DNA from 2 places in the Rhizobium sp. KNZ2-6A genome. Region 2 is predicted to be linked to the other one. Evidence: predicted binding sites of a transcription regulator. Region 2 holds the regulator's gene; the other holds the start of a gene.
The links. The regulator LexA, encoded in region 2, represses DNA repair genes until DNA is damaged. The targets are predictions, from matches to a motif close to TGTTCNNNNTGTGTTCNG.

Region 1: ACPYOP_RS04920 (YifB family Mg chelatase-like AAA ATPase) is a predicted target of LexA. The motif match lies at 3,612-3,629, and genes of this name have one in related genera.

What each region holds. Positions count from the first base shown of each region.
Region 1 covers NZ_JBNDIC010000004.1:187,389-194,718, forward strand. The annotation lists gene ACPYOP_RS04905 (cysteine hydrolase family protein) at 1-82, opposite strand, end outside; gene ACPYOP_RS04910 (LysE family translocator) at 212-829, shown strand; gene cysK (cysteine synthase A) at 966-1,934, shown strand; gene ACPYOP_RS04920 (YifB family Mg chelatase-like AAA ATPase) at 1,988-3,520, opposite strand; gene gshB (glutathione synthase) at 3,716-4,663, opposite strand; gene ACPYOP_RS04930 (cupin domain-containing protein) at 4,773-5,276, opposite strand; gene ACPYOP_RS04935 (endonuclease/exonuclease/phosphatase family protein) at 5,375-6,370, opposite strand; gene ACPYOP_RS04940 (YraN family protein) at 6,470-6,838, opposite strand; gene rsmI (16S rRNA (cytidine(1402)-2'-O)-methyltransferase) at 6,831-7,330, opposite strand, start outside.
Region 2 covers NZ_JBNDIC010000052.1:1,244-8,573, reverse strand. The annotation lists gene eno (phosphopyruvate hydratase) at 139-1,413, opposite strand; gene kdsA (3-deoxy-8-phosphooctulonate synthase) at 1,563-2,402, opposite strand; gene ACPYOP_RS27010 (VOC family protein) at 2,399-3,286, opposite strand; gene lexA (transcriptional repressor LexA) at 3,710-4,432, shown strand; gene ACPYOP_RS27000 (ComEC/Rec2 family competence protein) at 4,413-6,872, opposite strand; gene gltA (citrate synthase) at 7,154-7,330, shown strand, end outside.

The sequences.
Region 1 (7,330 bases), on a different contig from region 2:
CAATGTCAGGCTGACGCTCCGGCGTGCCAAGGCCGGTCAGGATGGAATTCTGAAGATCGATCAGGAGCAATGCGGAAGACATGATATCCTTGGGCAAAGCGGTTTCGACGTGCCGTCAACGCCTTGGTAATATGTTCGCGGCGCCAGCGCAATCGCTTGAAAACGCAAAGGTGGTGCGATAGAGCAGGCACCATCTGAGGAGGAAATGGCCATGACGCTCGCATCCCTGCTCGCCTATTGCGGCGCTCTCTTCGTTGCCGCGGCCATTCCCGGCCCGGGCATCACGGCGATCGTGGCGCGCGCCCTCGGCTCCGGCTTTCGCGAGACCTTCTTCATGGGCCTCGGCCTCGTGCTCGGCGACACGATCTACCTGACAGCAGTCGTTCTCGGTCTTGCCTTCGTGGCGCAGACCTTCACCGGGGTGTTTATCGTCATCAAGATCGCCGGCGCCCTCTATCTCGGCTATATCGCTTGGAAGCTCTGGACGGCCGGCCTGCTCGCGGCCGATATCGCCGCCAAGAAATCGAACAGTGCCGGCATGTCCTTTCTCTCGGGCCTATTGGTGACGCTCGGTAATCCGAAAACCATGCTTTTCTATGTCGCGCTCGTGCCGACGCTGATCGACATCGGCGGCGTCGGCCTTCGGGAATATGCGACGCTGCTCGCGGCAACCTTCGTCGTTCTTCTGATCGTGCTCATTCCCTATATGCTGCTCGCCTCTCGAGCCCGAACGTTCCTCAAGAAGCCGAGAGCATTACAGATTTTGAACCGGGTCGCGGCCAGCATCCTCGCCGCCACTGCCGCCTTCATCGCGGCCCGCGCAGCCTGAAAAAAACTTCCCCCAAACGGGCTCTTGGGAGATTCTTTTCTCACGAGCCGTGGACGGGGAAAGCGCGCATAGGCTGGTTTCCGCAAGCATTTGATCCTATTGTCACCGCATAATTCAAATGTAGGGAGAGCTACCCATGTCCGACACCCGCAAACCCGGTCGCGGCCGCGTCTATACCTCGATCACCGAGACCATCGGTGATACGCCGATCGTCCGTCTCGACAAGCTGGCGAGGGAGAAGGGCGTCAAGGCCAACCTCCTGGCAAAGCTTGAATTCTTCAACCCGATCGCCTCCGTGAAGGACCGCATCGGTGTCGCCATGATCGAGAGCCTGGAATCGCAGGGCAAGATCGCCCCCGGCAGGACCGTGCTGATCGAGCCGACCTCAGGCAATACCGGCATTGCGCTCGCCTTCGCCGCCGCCGCCAAGGGTTACCGGCTGATCCTCACCATGCCGGAGACCATGTCAATCGAGCGCCGCAAGATGCTGGCGCTGCTCGGCGCCGAACTAGTGCTGACCGAGGGACCGAAGGGCATGAAGGGCGCGATTGCCAAGGCGGAAGAGCTGGCTTCGACGCTGCCGGACGCGATCATTCCGCAGCAGTTCGAAAATCCCGCCAATCCGGAAATCCATCGCAAGACGACGGCCGAGGAAATCTGGAACGATACCGAAGGCAAGGTCGATATCTTCGTTTCCGGCATCGGCACCGGCGGTACGATCACTGGCGTCGGCCAGGTATTGAAGGCCCGCAAGGCCGACATCAAGGTCATCGCCGTCGAGCCGACGGATTCGCCGGTTCTTTCCGGCGGCAATCCCGGCCCGCACAAGATTCAGGGCATCGGCGCCGGCTTCGCGCCAAAGATTCTCGATACCCATGTCTATGACGAGGTGGTGACCGTCAGCAATGACGAGGCCTTCCAGCATGCCCGTCTCGTGGCTAAGCTCGAAGGCGTGCCGGTCGGCATTTCCTCCGGCGCCGCGCTGGCCGCAGCGATCAAGGTCGGCCAGCGCCCGGAAAACGAAGGCAAGACCATTGTCGTCATCATCCCGTCCTTCGCCGAACGCTATCTCTCGACGGCGCTGTTCGAGGGCCTTGGCGGCTGAATGAGCCGGCCATCGATTGAATTGGAAGGGGTGCTTCGGCGCCCCTTTTTCATTCAGGCATGCGCGGCCAGCCGTTCGCCGGCGATGCGGTAGGAGATGGCTTCGGCGAGATGGATGCGCCCGACCGTCGGCTTGTCGTCGAGATCGGCAAGCGTTCGCGCCACTTTGAGGATGCGGTGGTAGCCGCGGGCCGAGAACTTCATCTTCTCGGCCGCATCCCGCAATAATTGCAGGCCGGCAGCATCCGGTTCGGCTATGGTTTCGATCATCGCGGTCGAGCAGCGGGCGTTGGTCGAAACGTTCTTCACGCCGGCCCTTTCGAAGCGCTCCTGCTGTCTTTCGCGGGCGCGGGCGACGCGGAGCGCAACATCGGTGCTCTTCTCCGCCGTTGCCGGCCGGATCAGGTCGGCGGCCGATACCGCCGGTACGTCGATGCGGATGTCGATACGATCGAGCAAGGGGCCGGAAATGCGGCCCTGATAATCGGATGCGCAACGCGGCCCACGGGCGCAGGTGTGGCCCGGCTCGCCGGCCATGCCGCAGCGGCAGGGGTTCATCGCCGCGACAAGCTGGATGCCGGCGGGATAGGAAACGCGGTGGTTTGCCCTGGCGATGACGCATTCCCCGGTTTCGAGCGGCTGACGCAGCGCATCAAGTGCCTGCGGCGAAAACTCCGGCAGCTCATCCAGGAAAAGGATGCCATGATGAGCGAGCGATGCCTCGCCCGGCCTGGCGCGCAGGCCGCCGCCGACAAGCGCCGCCATGGTGGCGGAGTGATGCGGCGCGCGATAGGGCCGCCGGTCGGAGAGCTTGCCGCCGGACAGCTGACCGGCGATCGAATGGATCATCGACACTTCCAGCAGCTCGTTGGTCGATAAGGGCGGCAGGATCGACGGCAGGCGCGAGGCGAGCATCGACTTGCCGGAGCCGGGAGGTCCGACGAAAAGCAGATTATGTCCGCCGGCGGCCGCCACTTCCAAGGCGCGCTTGGCACTTTCCTGGCCCTTGATATCGGCAAGATCGGGCAGATTGGCAGCATTGGCGCGAACTGACGGTTCCGGGCGCGACAGAACCTGCGTGCCGCGGAAATGATTGGCGAGCGCGATCAGGCTGCGCGGCGCCAGAATATCGATCTCCTTGCCGGCCCAGGCGGCTTCCGGCCCGCTTTCGGCCGGGCAGATCAGCCCCTTGCCCATGGCATTGGCGGCGATTGCCGCGGGAAGCGCGCCCGCAACGGGCGCGATCGTGCCGTCGAGATTGAGTTCGCCGATGACGGTATAGGACGACAGGGCATCCGCCGGGATCGCGCCGAGCGCCGCCATCAGACCGAGCGCGATCGCAAGATCGAAGTGGCTGCCCTCCTTGGGCAGATCCGCCGGGGCGAGATTGACGGTGACTTTCTTCGGCGGCAAGGCCAGACCAGAGGCGTGCAATGCCGCCTGGACCCGCTCCCGGCTTTCGGCCACGGCCTTATCGGGCAGGCCGACGATATGCATCAGCACCTTGCCCGGCGCGATCATCACCTGCACTTCGACGGGTACGCCCTCAATGCCCTGAAACGCCACCGTACTGACGCGCGCTACCATGCCCTATCCCCTGTCGCCGAACCCGTTTGCCGTTACGTGCCCCGATCAGCAAACTTCGGGTTGCAATCTGGCATAAGACAAGGAATGAAACAAGAACAATAAACGAACAAAAACTTCACCCAGGTATGCCGAAATCATCGATGTGCCTGGGTGAATGCTATTGCTCAGCCGAAAAGCATGGCGGGGAACCGCCGCTCAGGCCCGCTTGGCTTCGATCGCATCCCAGAGCAGGCTGGCGATATCGGCGCCGCCGAAACGCTTGACTTCGCGCAGGCCGGTCGGCGAGGTGACGTTGATCTCGGTCATGTAGTCGCCGATGACATCGATGCCGACGAGCAGGAAGCCACGTTCCCGCAGGGCCGGTCCGATGCGCTTACAGATTTCCTGTTCGCGCGCCGTCAGCTCGGTGGCTTCGGCGCGACCGCCGACATGCATGTTGGAGCGGGAGTCGTGCTCGGCCGGTACGCGGTTGATCGCGCCGACCGCCTCGCCGTCGACGAGGATGATGCGCTTGTCGCCCTTGCGGACATCGGGCAGATATTGCTGGGCAATGAAGGGCTCGCGGAAGAGCTGGCCGAACATTTCGAGCAGGGACGAGAGATTGCGGTCGTCGCGCGTCGAATGGAAGACGCCGGCGCCGCCATTGCCGTAGAGCGGCTTCAGGATGATATCGCCCATCTCGTCGCGGAAACGGCGGATCTCAGCCGGATCGCGGGTGATCAGCGTCTTCGGCATGAGATCGGCGAATTCGGTGACGAAGATCTTTTCCGGCGAATTGCGCACCCAGGCCGGATCGTTGACGACGAGCGTCTTCGGATGGATGCGCTCCAAGAGATGCGTCGAGGTGATGTAGGCCATGTCGAATGGCGGGTCCTGGCGCAGCAGCACCACATCCATGGTCGAGAGATCGACACGCTCGGGTTCGCCAAGCTCGAAGTGATCGCCCTTGACGTCGCGCAGGATCATCGGCTCGACGGAGGCATAGACCTTGCCGTCGCGCATGCTCAGCCGCTCGGGCGTGTAATGGAAGAGCTTGTAGCCGCGCTTCTGCGCCTCGAGGCTCATGGCGAAGGTGGAGTCGCCCGCAATGTTGATGCTCTTCACATGGTCCATCTGGACCGCAACATTCTTGATACCAGCCATAGTCAGCCCTCGCTCGAATTTGCGGACAGATGTAGGTCGGCCCGCATCCAAACGCAACGGCTATTCAAGGGCTTCCGTCAGGGGCTTGTCCGGCGTGGCCTTGCCGCGCTCAGGCGGCAAGACCCTGTGCGCCGCCCTGGCGGACGAAGTTGCGCAGGCGATAGGCCATGGTCAAAGGCTTCGGGAACGGCTTGCGTAAAAAGGCGACCTTGCGCAGATAGCGATCGATGCGCCATGTCGCCCAGGTGCCGCCGGCGAAATAGGCGACGTCGCCGGCACTAAGCGTCCGCTCGACGCCGTCTTCCGTGGTGATATGCACCTCGCCTTCGAGGATCATCACCGTTTCGTCCCAGCCGAAATACCAGCGAAATTCGCCCGCCGTGCAATCCCACAGCGCGGTCATGGCGGCATCGTCCTGCCCGCGCGAATGCTCGGCGATGCGGGCAACCGGATTGCCCGCCAGGACCCAGGAGGGCTCGATCGGCGACGGCTTCATTTCCATTTCGTGGCTGGCACCAGCCACGAAGCTTTTCGACCGTGGCAGCGCGACCACAGCCGGGACGGCACGCGCGGCAAAGGCCGCCATGCTCGTCAACATCAGTTTCAAGACCATGCAATCCCCCAAAATTCCATGCGCGTCCGCGATCTCATCGCACGGAAGCGGTAACGGCAGGGTTCATGAAATCGAGGGCATTTTAACGATTGCGGCGATCAGGCGGAAAAACCTTCGATCGTGCAGACGATGATGTCGTGATCGGACAGCGGCTTGCCCTCCCCGTTGAGAGAGGAAACAAGATGGCTTTCGCCGATCTTCAAACCACGGGCAATGAACCAGTCGAGCTTCATGGTGCGATCGGGAAAGCGCGTGATCAGGCTCGGACGCGTGCTCGTTTGATCGAGCGGTCCGCCGTGGCATTCGAAGCCGCGGCCCTCGGCCATGGCGAACAGCGTATCGGTGGAGAAATCGCCGCCGGTGTGGTTGCCGGTGTTGAGATCGCCGCCGATCAGGATCGGCAGGCCGGGTGCAAACGCTTCGACGGCATCGATCAACGCCGCCATCTGCCGCTCGCGATAGGCAACGGTCGCAACACTTTCGAGATGGACCGAAGCGGCGACCATGGGACCGGCCTCCGTCTCGATAATGGCGCCGACGGCGCAGCGATCGCCGATGCGCGGCTGCTCGTTGTTATTGTTGAACCAGACGGCCTCGCCCGGCAAGCGGAACAGGAACGCATCCTTCAGCGCGACCGAGGCCATCAGCGCATTGCCGTGAAAGCCCTTTTCGTTGAAATCGTCACGGCAGTAGGAGCGCTCGATTTCCGAACCGAGGCTGAGTTCCAGGAACTCGACGCCATAGGCATAGTTCATGCCCAGTTCGCCAGCGATAATGCCTGTCGGATCGCACTGCTCGGTACGGGCCATGCCCTCATCCATTTCCGACAGCAGGATCAGCGGCGCCCCGGTCTCCCGCAGCTTGGCCGCGCTTTCCTCGGGAAACAGGCAGCGTTCGAGATTCCAGGCAGCGACCGTAAACGGAAAGGACAGGGCCTCAACCTTGGCGTCCGCCCCGCCGATCCGCACCGTATTCAGGCAGGCGAGCGATGTGAGCTTCCCGGCGTGAATGGCCGGAGTTTTTTCCAGCGAAACGAAGCTCTTGCGCTCCTCCTGCGAGGGCACGGTGAAGGCGGAAACGGTGTTGCGGATCATGATAGGGCCTGTCGAAACGAGATGAGCGCCGGCGGGAAAATCGCCTGCGTTGGTCGTCCGGCAATAGGCTGATTTTATGACGGTCCTGTAACGCCGTGCTCAAAACGCATCGGGAAAATGCTGCGGCCAGCGGCCGGGCAGCATGGCAACGATGTCATAGCGTTGCGAGAGACAGGCAAAATCCGGCTGTCGGGCGAGCCAGAGATCACTGGCGGCGCGGATGCGGTTCTGCGACGAGAAGGAAACGGCGTCGATTGCCTCCTGCGTGCCGCGCCGCGATTTGACCTCGACGAAGATGGCGAGATCGCCCTTGCGGGCAACGATATCGATTTCACCGAGTTTGGTACGATGGCGGATGGCGAGAATGCGATAGCCCTTCAGCATCAGGAAGGCAGCGGCGAGATATTCGGCGGCATGGCCGCGACGCCAGGCCTGTTGCCGTTTCAGCTTCTGGTCCGTCTCAGGCATTACGCTCCTTCATGTCGAGCAGGCGCTGGTACAGCTCCTTTCGCGGCAGGCCGGTGAGACGCGCAGCTTCGGTTGCCGCCTTGGCCGTCGGCATCGTCCCTGAGAGATCGGCCAGGATGGCATCGACATCGGCCTCCGTCGCTACGTTCTCCGCCGGCGGGCCGACGAGCCAGACGATCTCGCCTTTTACATTGTCGACGGCATCATAGAATGCGGCGAGTTCGGATAGCGTGCCACGCCGGAATTCCTCAAAGGTCTTCGTCAGTTCGCGGCAGACCGCGCCTGCACGTTCACCGCCCAGCACATCGGCGGCGGCGGCAAGGGTGGCGGCGATGCGATGCGGCGATTCAAAGAAGATGAGGGTCGCGGGGACGCTCGCAAGTTCGGCCAGTCGGTCGCGCCGGCCCTTGTCCTTGGTGGGCAGGAAGCCGGCGAAGAAGAAGGCATCGTTCGGCAGACCGGATCCGACAAGGGCTGCGAGCGGCGCCGAGG
Region 2 (7,330 bases):
AGAGCTAATTTAACCGGCAGAGATTAACCGTCCGTTGACTCTAACTGCGCGGGCCAACAAAAAACCGCGCCCGAAGGCGCGGTTCGATTTCAGCGAATAATCTGGTCGCAGATCCAAGCGGATCCCGCGGATCAGATATCAGCCACGAAGGATGGAGCGGCCGGCATACTTTGCCTGCGGGCCGAGCGCTTCTTCGATGCGGATGAGCTGGTTGTACTTGGCCAGACGGTCGGAACGCGACAGCGAGCCGGTCTTGATCTGGCCGCAGTTGGTGGCAACCGCCAGATCGGCAATGGTGGAATCTTCCGTTTCGCCCGAGCGGTGCGACATGACGGCCGTGTAGTTGGCCTTGTGCGCGGTCTCGACGGCATCGAGGGTCTCGGTCAGCGAGCCGATCTGGTTGACCTTGACGAGGATCGAGTTGGCAACGCCCATGCGGATACCGTCGCGCAGGCGAGCGGAGTTGGTGACGAACAGGTCGTCGCCGACGAGCTGGGTCTTCTTGCCGATCAGGTCGGTCAGCGTCTTCCAGCCTTCCCAGTCGTCTTCAGCCATGCCGTCTTCGATCGAAACGATCGGGTACTTGGCGGCCAGTTCGGCCAGATATTCGGCCATCGCGCCGGATTCCAGCGTGCGGCCCTCGCCTTCGAGCACGTACTTGCCGTCCTTGAAGAATTCAGTCGAGGCGCAATCGAGGCCGAGAGCTATTTCCTCGCCCGGCTTGTAGCCGGCCTTTTCGATGGACTTCATGATGAAGTCGAGAGCTGCCGGGGCGCTGGAGAGGCCCGGTGCAAAGCCGCCTTCGTCACCGACATTGGTGTTGTGGCCCTGCGATGCCAGTTCCTTCTTGAGGACGTGGAAGATCTCCGAGCCCATGCGCACGGCATCGCGGATGGATTCAGCGCCGACCGGCAGGATCATGAATTCCTGGAAGTCGATCGGGTTATCGGCGTGGGCGCCGCCGTTGATGATGTTCATCATCGGGACCGGCAGGAGGCGGGCATGGGCGCCGCCGACATAGCGGTAGAGCGGCAGGTTGGCGCTCTGGGCGGCGGCCTTGGCAACAGCGAGCGAGACGCCGAGGATGGCGTTGGCGCCCAGGCGCGACTTGTTCGGCGTGCCGTCCAGTTCGATCATGATGTTGTCGAGCTGGATCTGGTTTTCGGCATCCATGCCACCGATGGCATCGAAGATTTCCGAATTGACGGCTTCGACGGCCTTCTCAACACCCTTGCCATGATAGCGCTTGCCGCCATCGCGAAGCTCGACGGCCTCATGCGCGCCGGTCGACGCGCCCGACGGAACCGCCGCGCGGCCCATGCTGCCGTCTTCGAGGTAGACATCGACTTCGACGGTCGGATTGCCACGACTGTCGAGAATCTCGCGGGCGATAATGTCGGTGATTGCGGTCATGATAGCTTCCTGCTCGCTGGTTTATAAATCGATTTAAATCGTCTTAATCGAAGGCACGGAAATTTCAATGCCGATCCGCGCCCCGATTTGGCACTCCTGCAGGCCGCGTAAAGCAAATTCATGTCAGCCTGTTGAATGCCTGATATTTCTTAGGCCTTGGCCACGGCGTCAAAGGCCAGCAGCTTCTCCAAAAGCCGCGGCATATCCTTCAGATAGACCATGTTCGGGCCATCCGAGGGCGCATTGTCCGGGTCCTCATGCGTCTCGACAAAAACACCCGCGACGCCGACAGCGACTGCGGCGCGCGCCAGCGTCTCGACGAATCGACGGTCGCCGCCGGTAGAACCGCCCTGCCCGCCGGGCTGCTGTACGGAATGGGTCGCATCGAAGATGACAGGCGCGCCCATGGCCGCCATGATCGGTAGCGAGCGCATATCCGAAACCAGCGTGTTATAGCCGAAGGAGGCACCGCGCTCGCACAGAAGAATATTCGGATTGCCGCTCTCATTGAGCTTGGCAAGCACGTTCTTCATATCCCACGGCGCGAGGAACTGACCCTTCTTGACGTTGACGACACGGCCGGTCTTGGCGGCTGCAACCAGGAGATCGGTCTGGCGCGACAGGAAAGCCGGGATCTGCAGGATATCGACCGTCTTGGCGACGACAGCGCACTGCTCTTCCGTGTGAATGTCAGTCAAAACCGGAAAGCCATATTCCTTCTTGAGGTCGGCAAAGACTTCCATGGATTTTTCCAAGCCGATGCCGCGCTTGCCTGACAGAGAGGTCCGGTTCGCCTTGTCATAGGAGGATTTGTAGACAAGGCCGATGCCGAGCTTACCACAGAGCTCCTTCAGAACTCCGGCGACCATGAAAGCATGGTCGCGGCTCTCCATCTGGCAGGGGCCGGCAATCAGCGACAGCTTGGCGGTATTGGAAAAGAGGACCTTGGAGGCACCCTCGCCGACGGTGACTTCGGAATTCGTGCTCATGCTATCTCCTCGAAGGCGAATAATGCGCCCTGTCCGGGCGCCAGCCTTGCCAGTATACGATTGTTCTTACGCGTGTAGGTGACGCCGTTAGCAGTGAAATGCGACGATGTCACGGAAAGATCGCGCGTTTTGAAAAGGATTGCGCGTGCTCTCAGCCCGGGATCGCTGGTGTGAACAGGCAAATCGTAGAATGCTTCCATTCCTTCCGGCGTCAAAACTTCCACATCGACATTGGCTGCCTTGATCGTCAGGCCGAAGGAGTGTTCCGAGACCCGCGGGCCGCCAACGATCTCTTCGAAGAAGGTGCGATACGCCGCTGGTTTCAGCGCGGAAAGCGCCACCCGCGCGATGCCGGTCACGCCGTTTTCGTGACGCTCGAGCGCGCTGCGATCGGCCGGCAGCGGATTGATGCGCTGGCAGCAGAAGGCCAGGAAATCCGGCGCGCGCAGATCGGCCGCAAATGCGAGACGAAAACCGGCCGTGGTTTCCGTTCCATCCGGCATCTTCATCGGCCGGGAGAAATCCAGCATGCGCCCAGCCGAGATCGCGGCCGCATTGAAACGCTCGTCATCGCTAACGGCATCCTCCGTGCCGAAAACCAGGGCCGAAAATCCATCCTCGGCGACGCGGAAGCGATAGGCCTGGTCGCGCGCAACGAAGACATTGCCGTCGGCAATGCTCGTCTCGCATTGTTCCTGCGATGCTACGCCCAAAGGTTCGAGATAGGTCTTGTCGGCAAGGAAGACGCAGGCATTTTCCGTGCCGAAAGGATGGCGGGCATCCGGAGCCACCGTGAAGCCCAGCTTGCCCAGGCGCTCGCGCGCCAGAGCGATGTTGACGGTCGGCAGCACGAGATGATCAAGCGGATGCGGCGACAAAGTCATGGTCCTCCCTTGTTTGCCTGCGAGAGCAGATTTGCGCCCATACAATGCTCAATTCAAGACGAAAGCCAAGCTGTGAAGGCGCAAGAGAATGTGAGTCGGATGCACCCTGACAACGGGAACGCGCTGATTCTCAACTGTAGCCGGCTTAGGTGACAACCGTCGTCTTTATCCGCACTTGAAGTGAACAGGATAGAGGTGAAGCGTCCATAAAGCGAACAAAGCGGCATTTCTCATATTTATCGCTGAATTAGCGCGGATATAATTCCCGAGGAATTTCAAGCGATCCATTCGATGACGGCAATTATTTGATCGGCCCGGCGAAGCTTTACTGAAATTTAAGCACTTGCGGAACACATATGGAACATATAGTGTCCGTTCTGGATTTGTTTCACGACGATTTTCTTGATTTGGGGTTCCAAGACGATGTTGACTCGCAAGCAGCAGGAACTGCTTCTCTTCATTCACGAGCGGATGAAAGAGTCCGGTGTCCCGCCATCTTTCGACGAAATGAAGGACGCACTGGATCTGGCATCAAAATCCGGCATTCACCGTCTGATCACGGCGCTCGAGGAACGAGGCTTCATTCGCCGCTTGCCGAACAGGGCGCGAGCGCTCGAAGTCATCAAGCTGCCGGAGGCCTATAATTCGAGCCTGCAGCCGCGTCGTGGCTTTTCGCCGAGCGTTATCGAGGGCAGTCTCGGCAAATCTCAGCCGGTCGCGCCGCCCGCCCCGGCGAAAGTTGCCAACGACGACCAGAACAGTTCGGTATCGGTACCGGTCATGGGGCGCATCGCCGCCGGCGTTCCGATTTCCGCCATTCAGAACAATACGCATGACATTACCGTTCCCGCCGATATGCTCGGCTCCGGCGAGCATTATGCACTGGAGGTCAGGGGCGATTCGATGATCGACGCCGGAATTTTCGATGGCGACACGGTCATCATCCGCAATTCGACGACGGCCAATCCCGGCGATATCGTCGTTGCGCTCGTCGACGACGAAGAGGCGACGCTGAAGCGCTTCCGCCGCAAGGGCGCCTCCATCGCGCTGGAAGCCGCCAACCCAGCCTATGAAACCCGTATCTTCGGGCCGGATCGCGTCAAGGTCCAAGGGAAGCTCGTCGGCCTTATTCGGCGTTATCACTGACCGGTGATTTCAGCGTGATTGGCGTGGCGAACTTGTCTGCGCGCCAATCGTAAGTTCGATGCCGCGTCCATGGTCGCTGCGGGTTTTTGAATGCCGTCGAAACGGTTGGCGTATCTGCGCCGAGGGTCATTTCGAGAGAGCCAGTTCGCCGCAATGTTGCGCCGGTTATGAGCATTGCGCCGGAGCGGCAATGATCGAGCCGCAGCCGGATCGATGTGACGACGATTTGCGCGGTATCGCAAGCCGGCGGCAGATAGGCAGCATTTTCGATGGTGACCAACATGGCGCCATTATCGAGCATCGCCACGCACCACGCGCCCTTCTGACAGGCGAAACTTCCTTGCATCGTCCGATCCAGCGCCTCTTCCATTGCCTTGCGGACCGCTTTCTGTTCTTCGCTGCTTAATCGCCTACGGCGATCGGTCGTCTTGTTGATCTGCGGAAGCCGGCTGTCACTGGGGAGAATAATGGGAGGCTGGTGTTCGGTTGCGACCAGCGCCTTCTGCCATTGTTCGAAAATGAAGGCCTGCGGCCTTTCGCGATTTGTGGCGAGTATATCGTCCTGCCGCAGCGCAACCAGAACACCGTCCTCGGAAATCATCAGATCCGGCTTCGGCACGGCGGAGCCGAATGCAGCCACGCCAGTGGATGAAAGCAGCAACAGCAGGCCCAGATGGCGAAGCCGGCTCCGCAACATGGTCATGATCAGGAAGCCGGCAATGAAGGTCGGCATCAACCAGCCGGGTTGGCGGCCGAAGGTGATGTCGCCTCCCCAACCAGCCACGGTTTTGGCGATCAGGATGACGAGCTCCAGTCCCTCGCCGGTGACTTTCCAGAGTGGCCCGTCCAGGCCGAAGGGCATGAGCAGCATTGCCGCCATGCCGAACGGCATGACAATGAAAGAGACCACCGGCATGGCCGCGAGGTTGGCGGCAAGCCCATATGTCGCCAGCCGGTGAAAATGCTCGATCGAGAAGATGGCCGTCGATGCGCCACCGATGAACGAGGTCGACAGCACGCCACCGAAGAAGCGCGAGACGAAGAGCAGCGGGCTCAACAGACGGACACGCGAGAGGATGTTTTCGCGAGGCCGTCGTCGTTTCCATAGCGAATAGCCCGAGACCAGCGCCAGCGTCGCGGCATAGGACATCTGAAAGCTTGGGCCCAGCACCTGCGACGGCGACAGAATGAGGATGACGATGGCAGATAGCGCGACATTGCGAAGGCTGAGCGACGGCCGATCGAAAAGCACGGCCACCAGCATGATCGCCATCATGATGAAAGCGCGCTCAGCGGATACGCCAAAACCCGAAATGAGGTAGTAGGCCGTCACCGTCAAAAGCGCGCCGAAGGCGGCGAATTTCTTGGTCGGCCATGCCTGCGCAACTCCCGGAAACAAGCTGAACAGATAGCGCAGGCCGACATAGAAGATGCCGGCCGACAGCGCCATGTTCAGGCCTGAAATTGCAATGATGTGAGTGAGACCGGCAATTCGCAGCGACTCGGTCGTATCCTTGGAGATCGCACGTCTCTCATCGGTGACGAGCGCCGCGGCAAAGGCGCCCGTATCTCCCGGCAAGGTTTCCCTGATCCTGTCGCCAATGCCGTTGCGCAGGCCGGCAAGCCAGATATCAGCCTTGTCCAACAGCGAATTTGCACTATCACCGGATGGAGATAGCAAGTCTGGGCTGCCATAAGCGAAACCATTCGCACCGATGCCATTGAAATAGGAGCTGAAGGCGAAATCGTTGAGGCCAGGTAGAGCCGGCCCGGACGGCGGCGTCAAACGCGCCCTGCCCTGGATGCGGTCGCCGAGGTCGAACGGTTTTACCTGCTTGCGTATGAAGATCGTGACCCGTTCCGGCGAACGGCGAATCGTAGGCTTTTCCGTCGCCTCGACCCGGACGACATAGCGCCAGCCTCCATTGTCATAGGATTCACGTCGCTCGACGCTGCCCGTGACGGTCGTGGTCACCGCCGAGTCGAGCATGACAGTGGAAGCCCGCCAGCTTTCCCATTGAGCCAGCGTCATGCCGAGGCAAATGAGCATGCCGGCGAAAAGCAGGTGGCGAAACAGCCTTCCCGCTTCCCGCCGGAACGCGAAGCTGGCGGCAAAGACAAACAGGCCCGCCAGCACGGCTTGCGGCGGTGGATCGCTGCCAGCTTCGAACCAGAGGATCGCACCGAGACCCATATAGATCGGCGCGAAAAGGATGGCGCGGCCATGTGCAGCCTCCTCTTCGACCAGCCGGGCAATGCTGCCTCGAATGCGGCCTGCGGCTAAGAGGAGACGCGATGTCAGCGGCGCGTAATCCTGCGTCCGCTCTCCTTGCGGCACTTTGGCGCGAAGCATAATCGTCGCGACAGCAGGGCGAAGCTGCAAAGGCGCAGCGACATCCCGGCCATCTTCACGCTGCTCCGTTGCCTCCAAATTAGGCACTCGCCGCCGCCCCCACGCAAAACTACAGCTTTGGCGCGATTTTTGCCGTCACCGTGCAGTGATTTCAATCGAAATCGGCATAGGAGAGACGAAATAGAGCCGGTTTCCCAGCGCAGCCTCGTCAATGGCGCCACCGCAGTGCCCAAAAGTTGATACCGCAATGCACAATTCGGCGGTGGGATAACTTGGCATTAGGCTCTGGATCATATAGCTAGTCGGTAGTCGCTTAACCTTTTGGCGCTTTTTATGGCGCCAATCCCGCCAAATCTTGGAGGATCAGCATGACGGAACAAAGCGCGAAACTAACTTGGGGTGAAAAGACGGTGGACTTGCCGGTGAAGACCGGAACCATCGGCCCAAGTGTCATTGATATTGGTGCCCTTTATAAGAACACCTCCACTTTCACTTACGATCCTGGCTTCACCTCGACCGCATCGTGCGAGTCCAGCATCACCTAT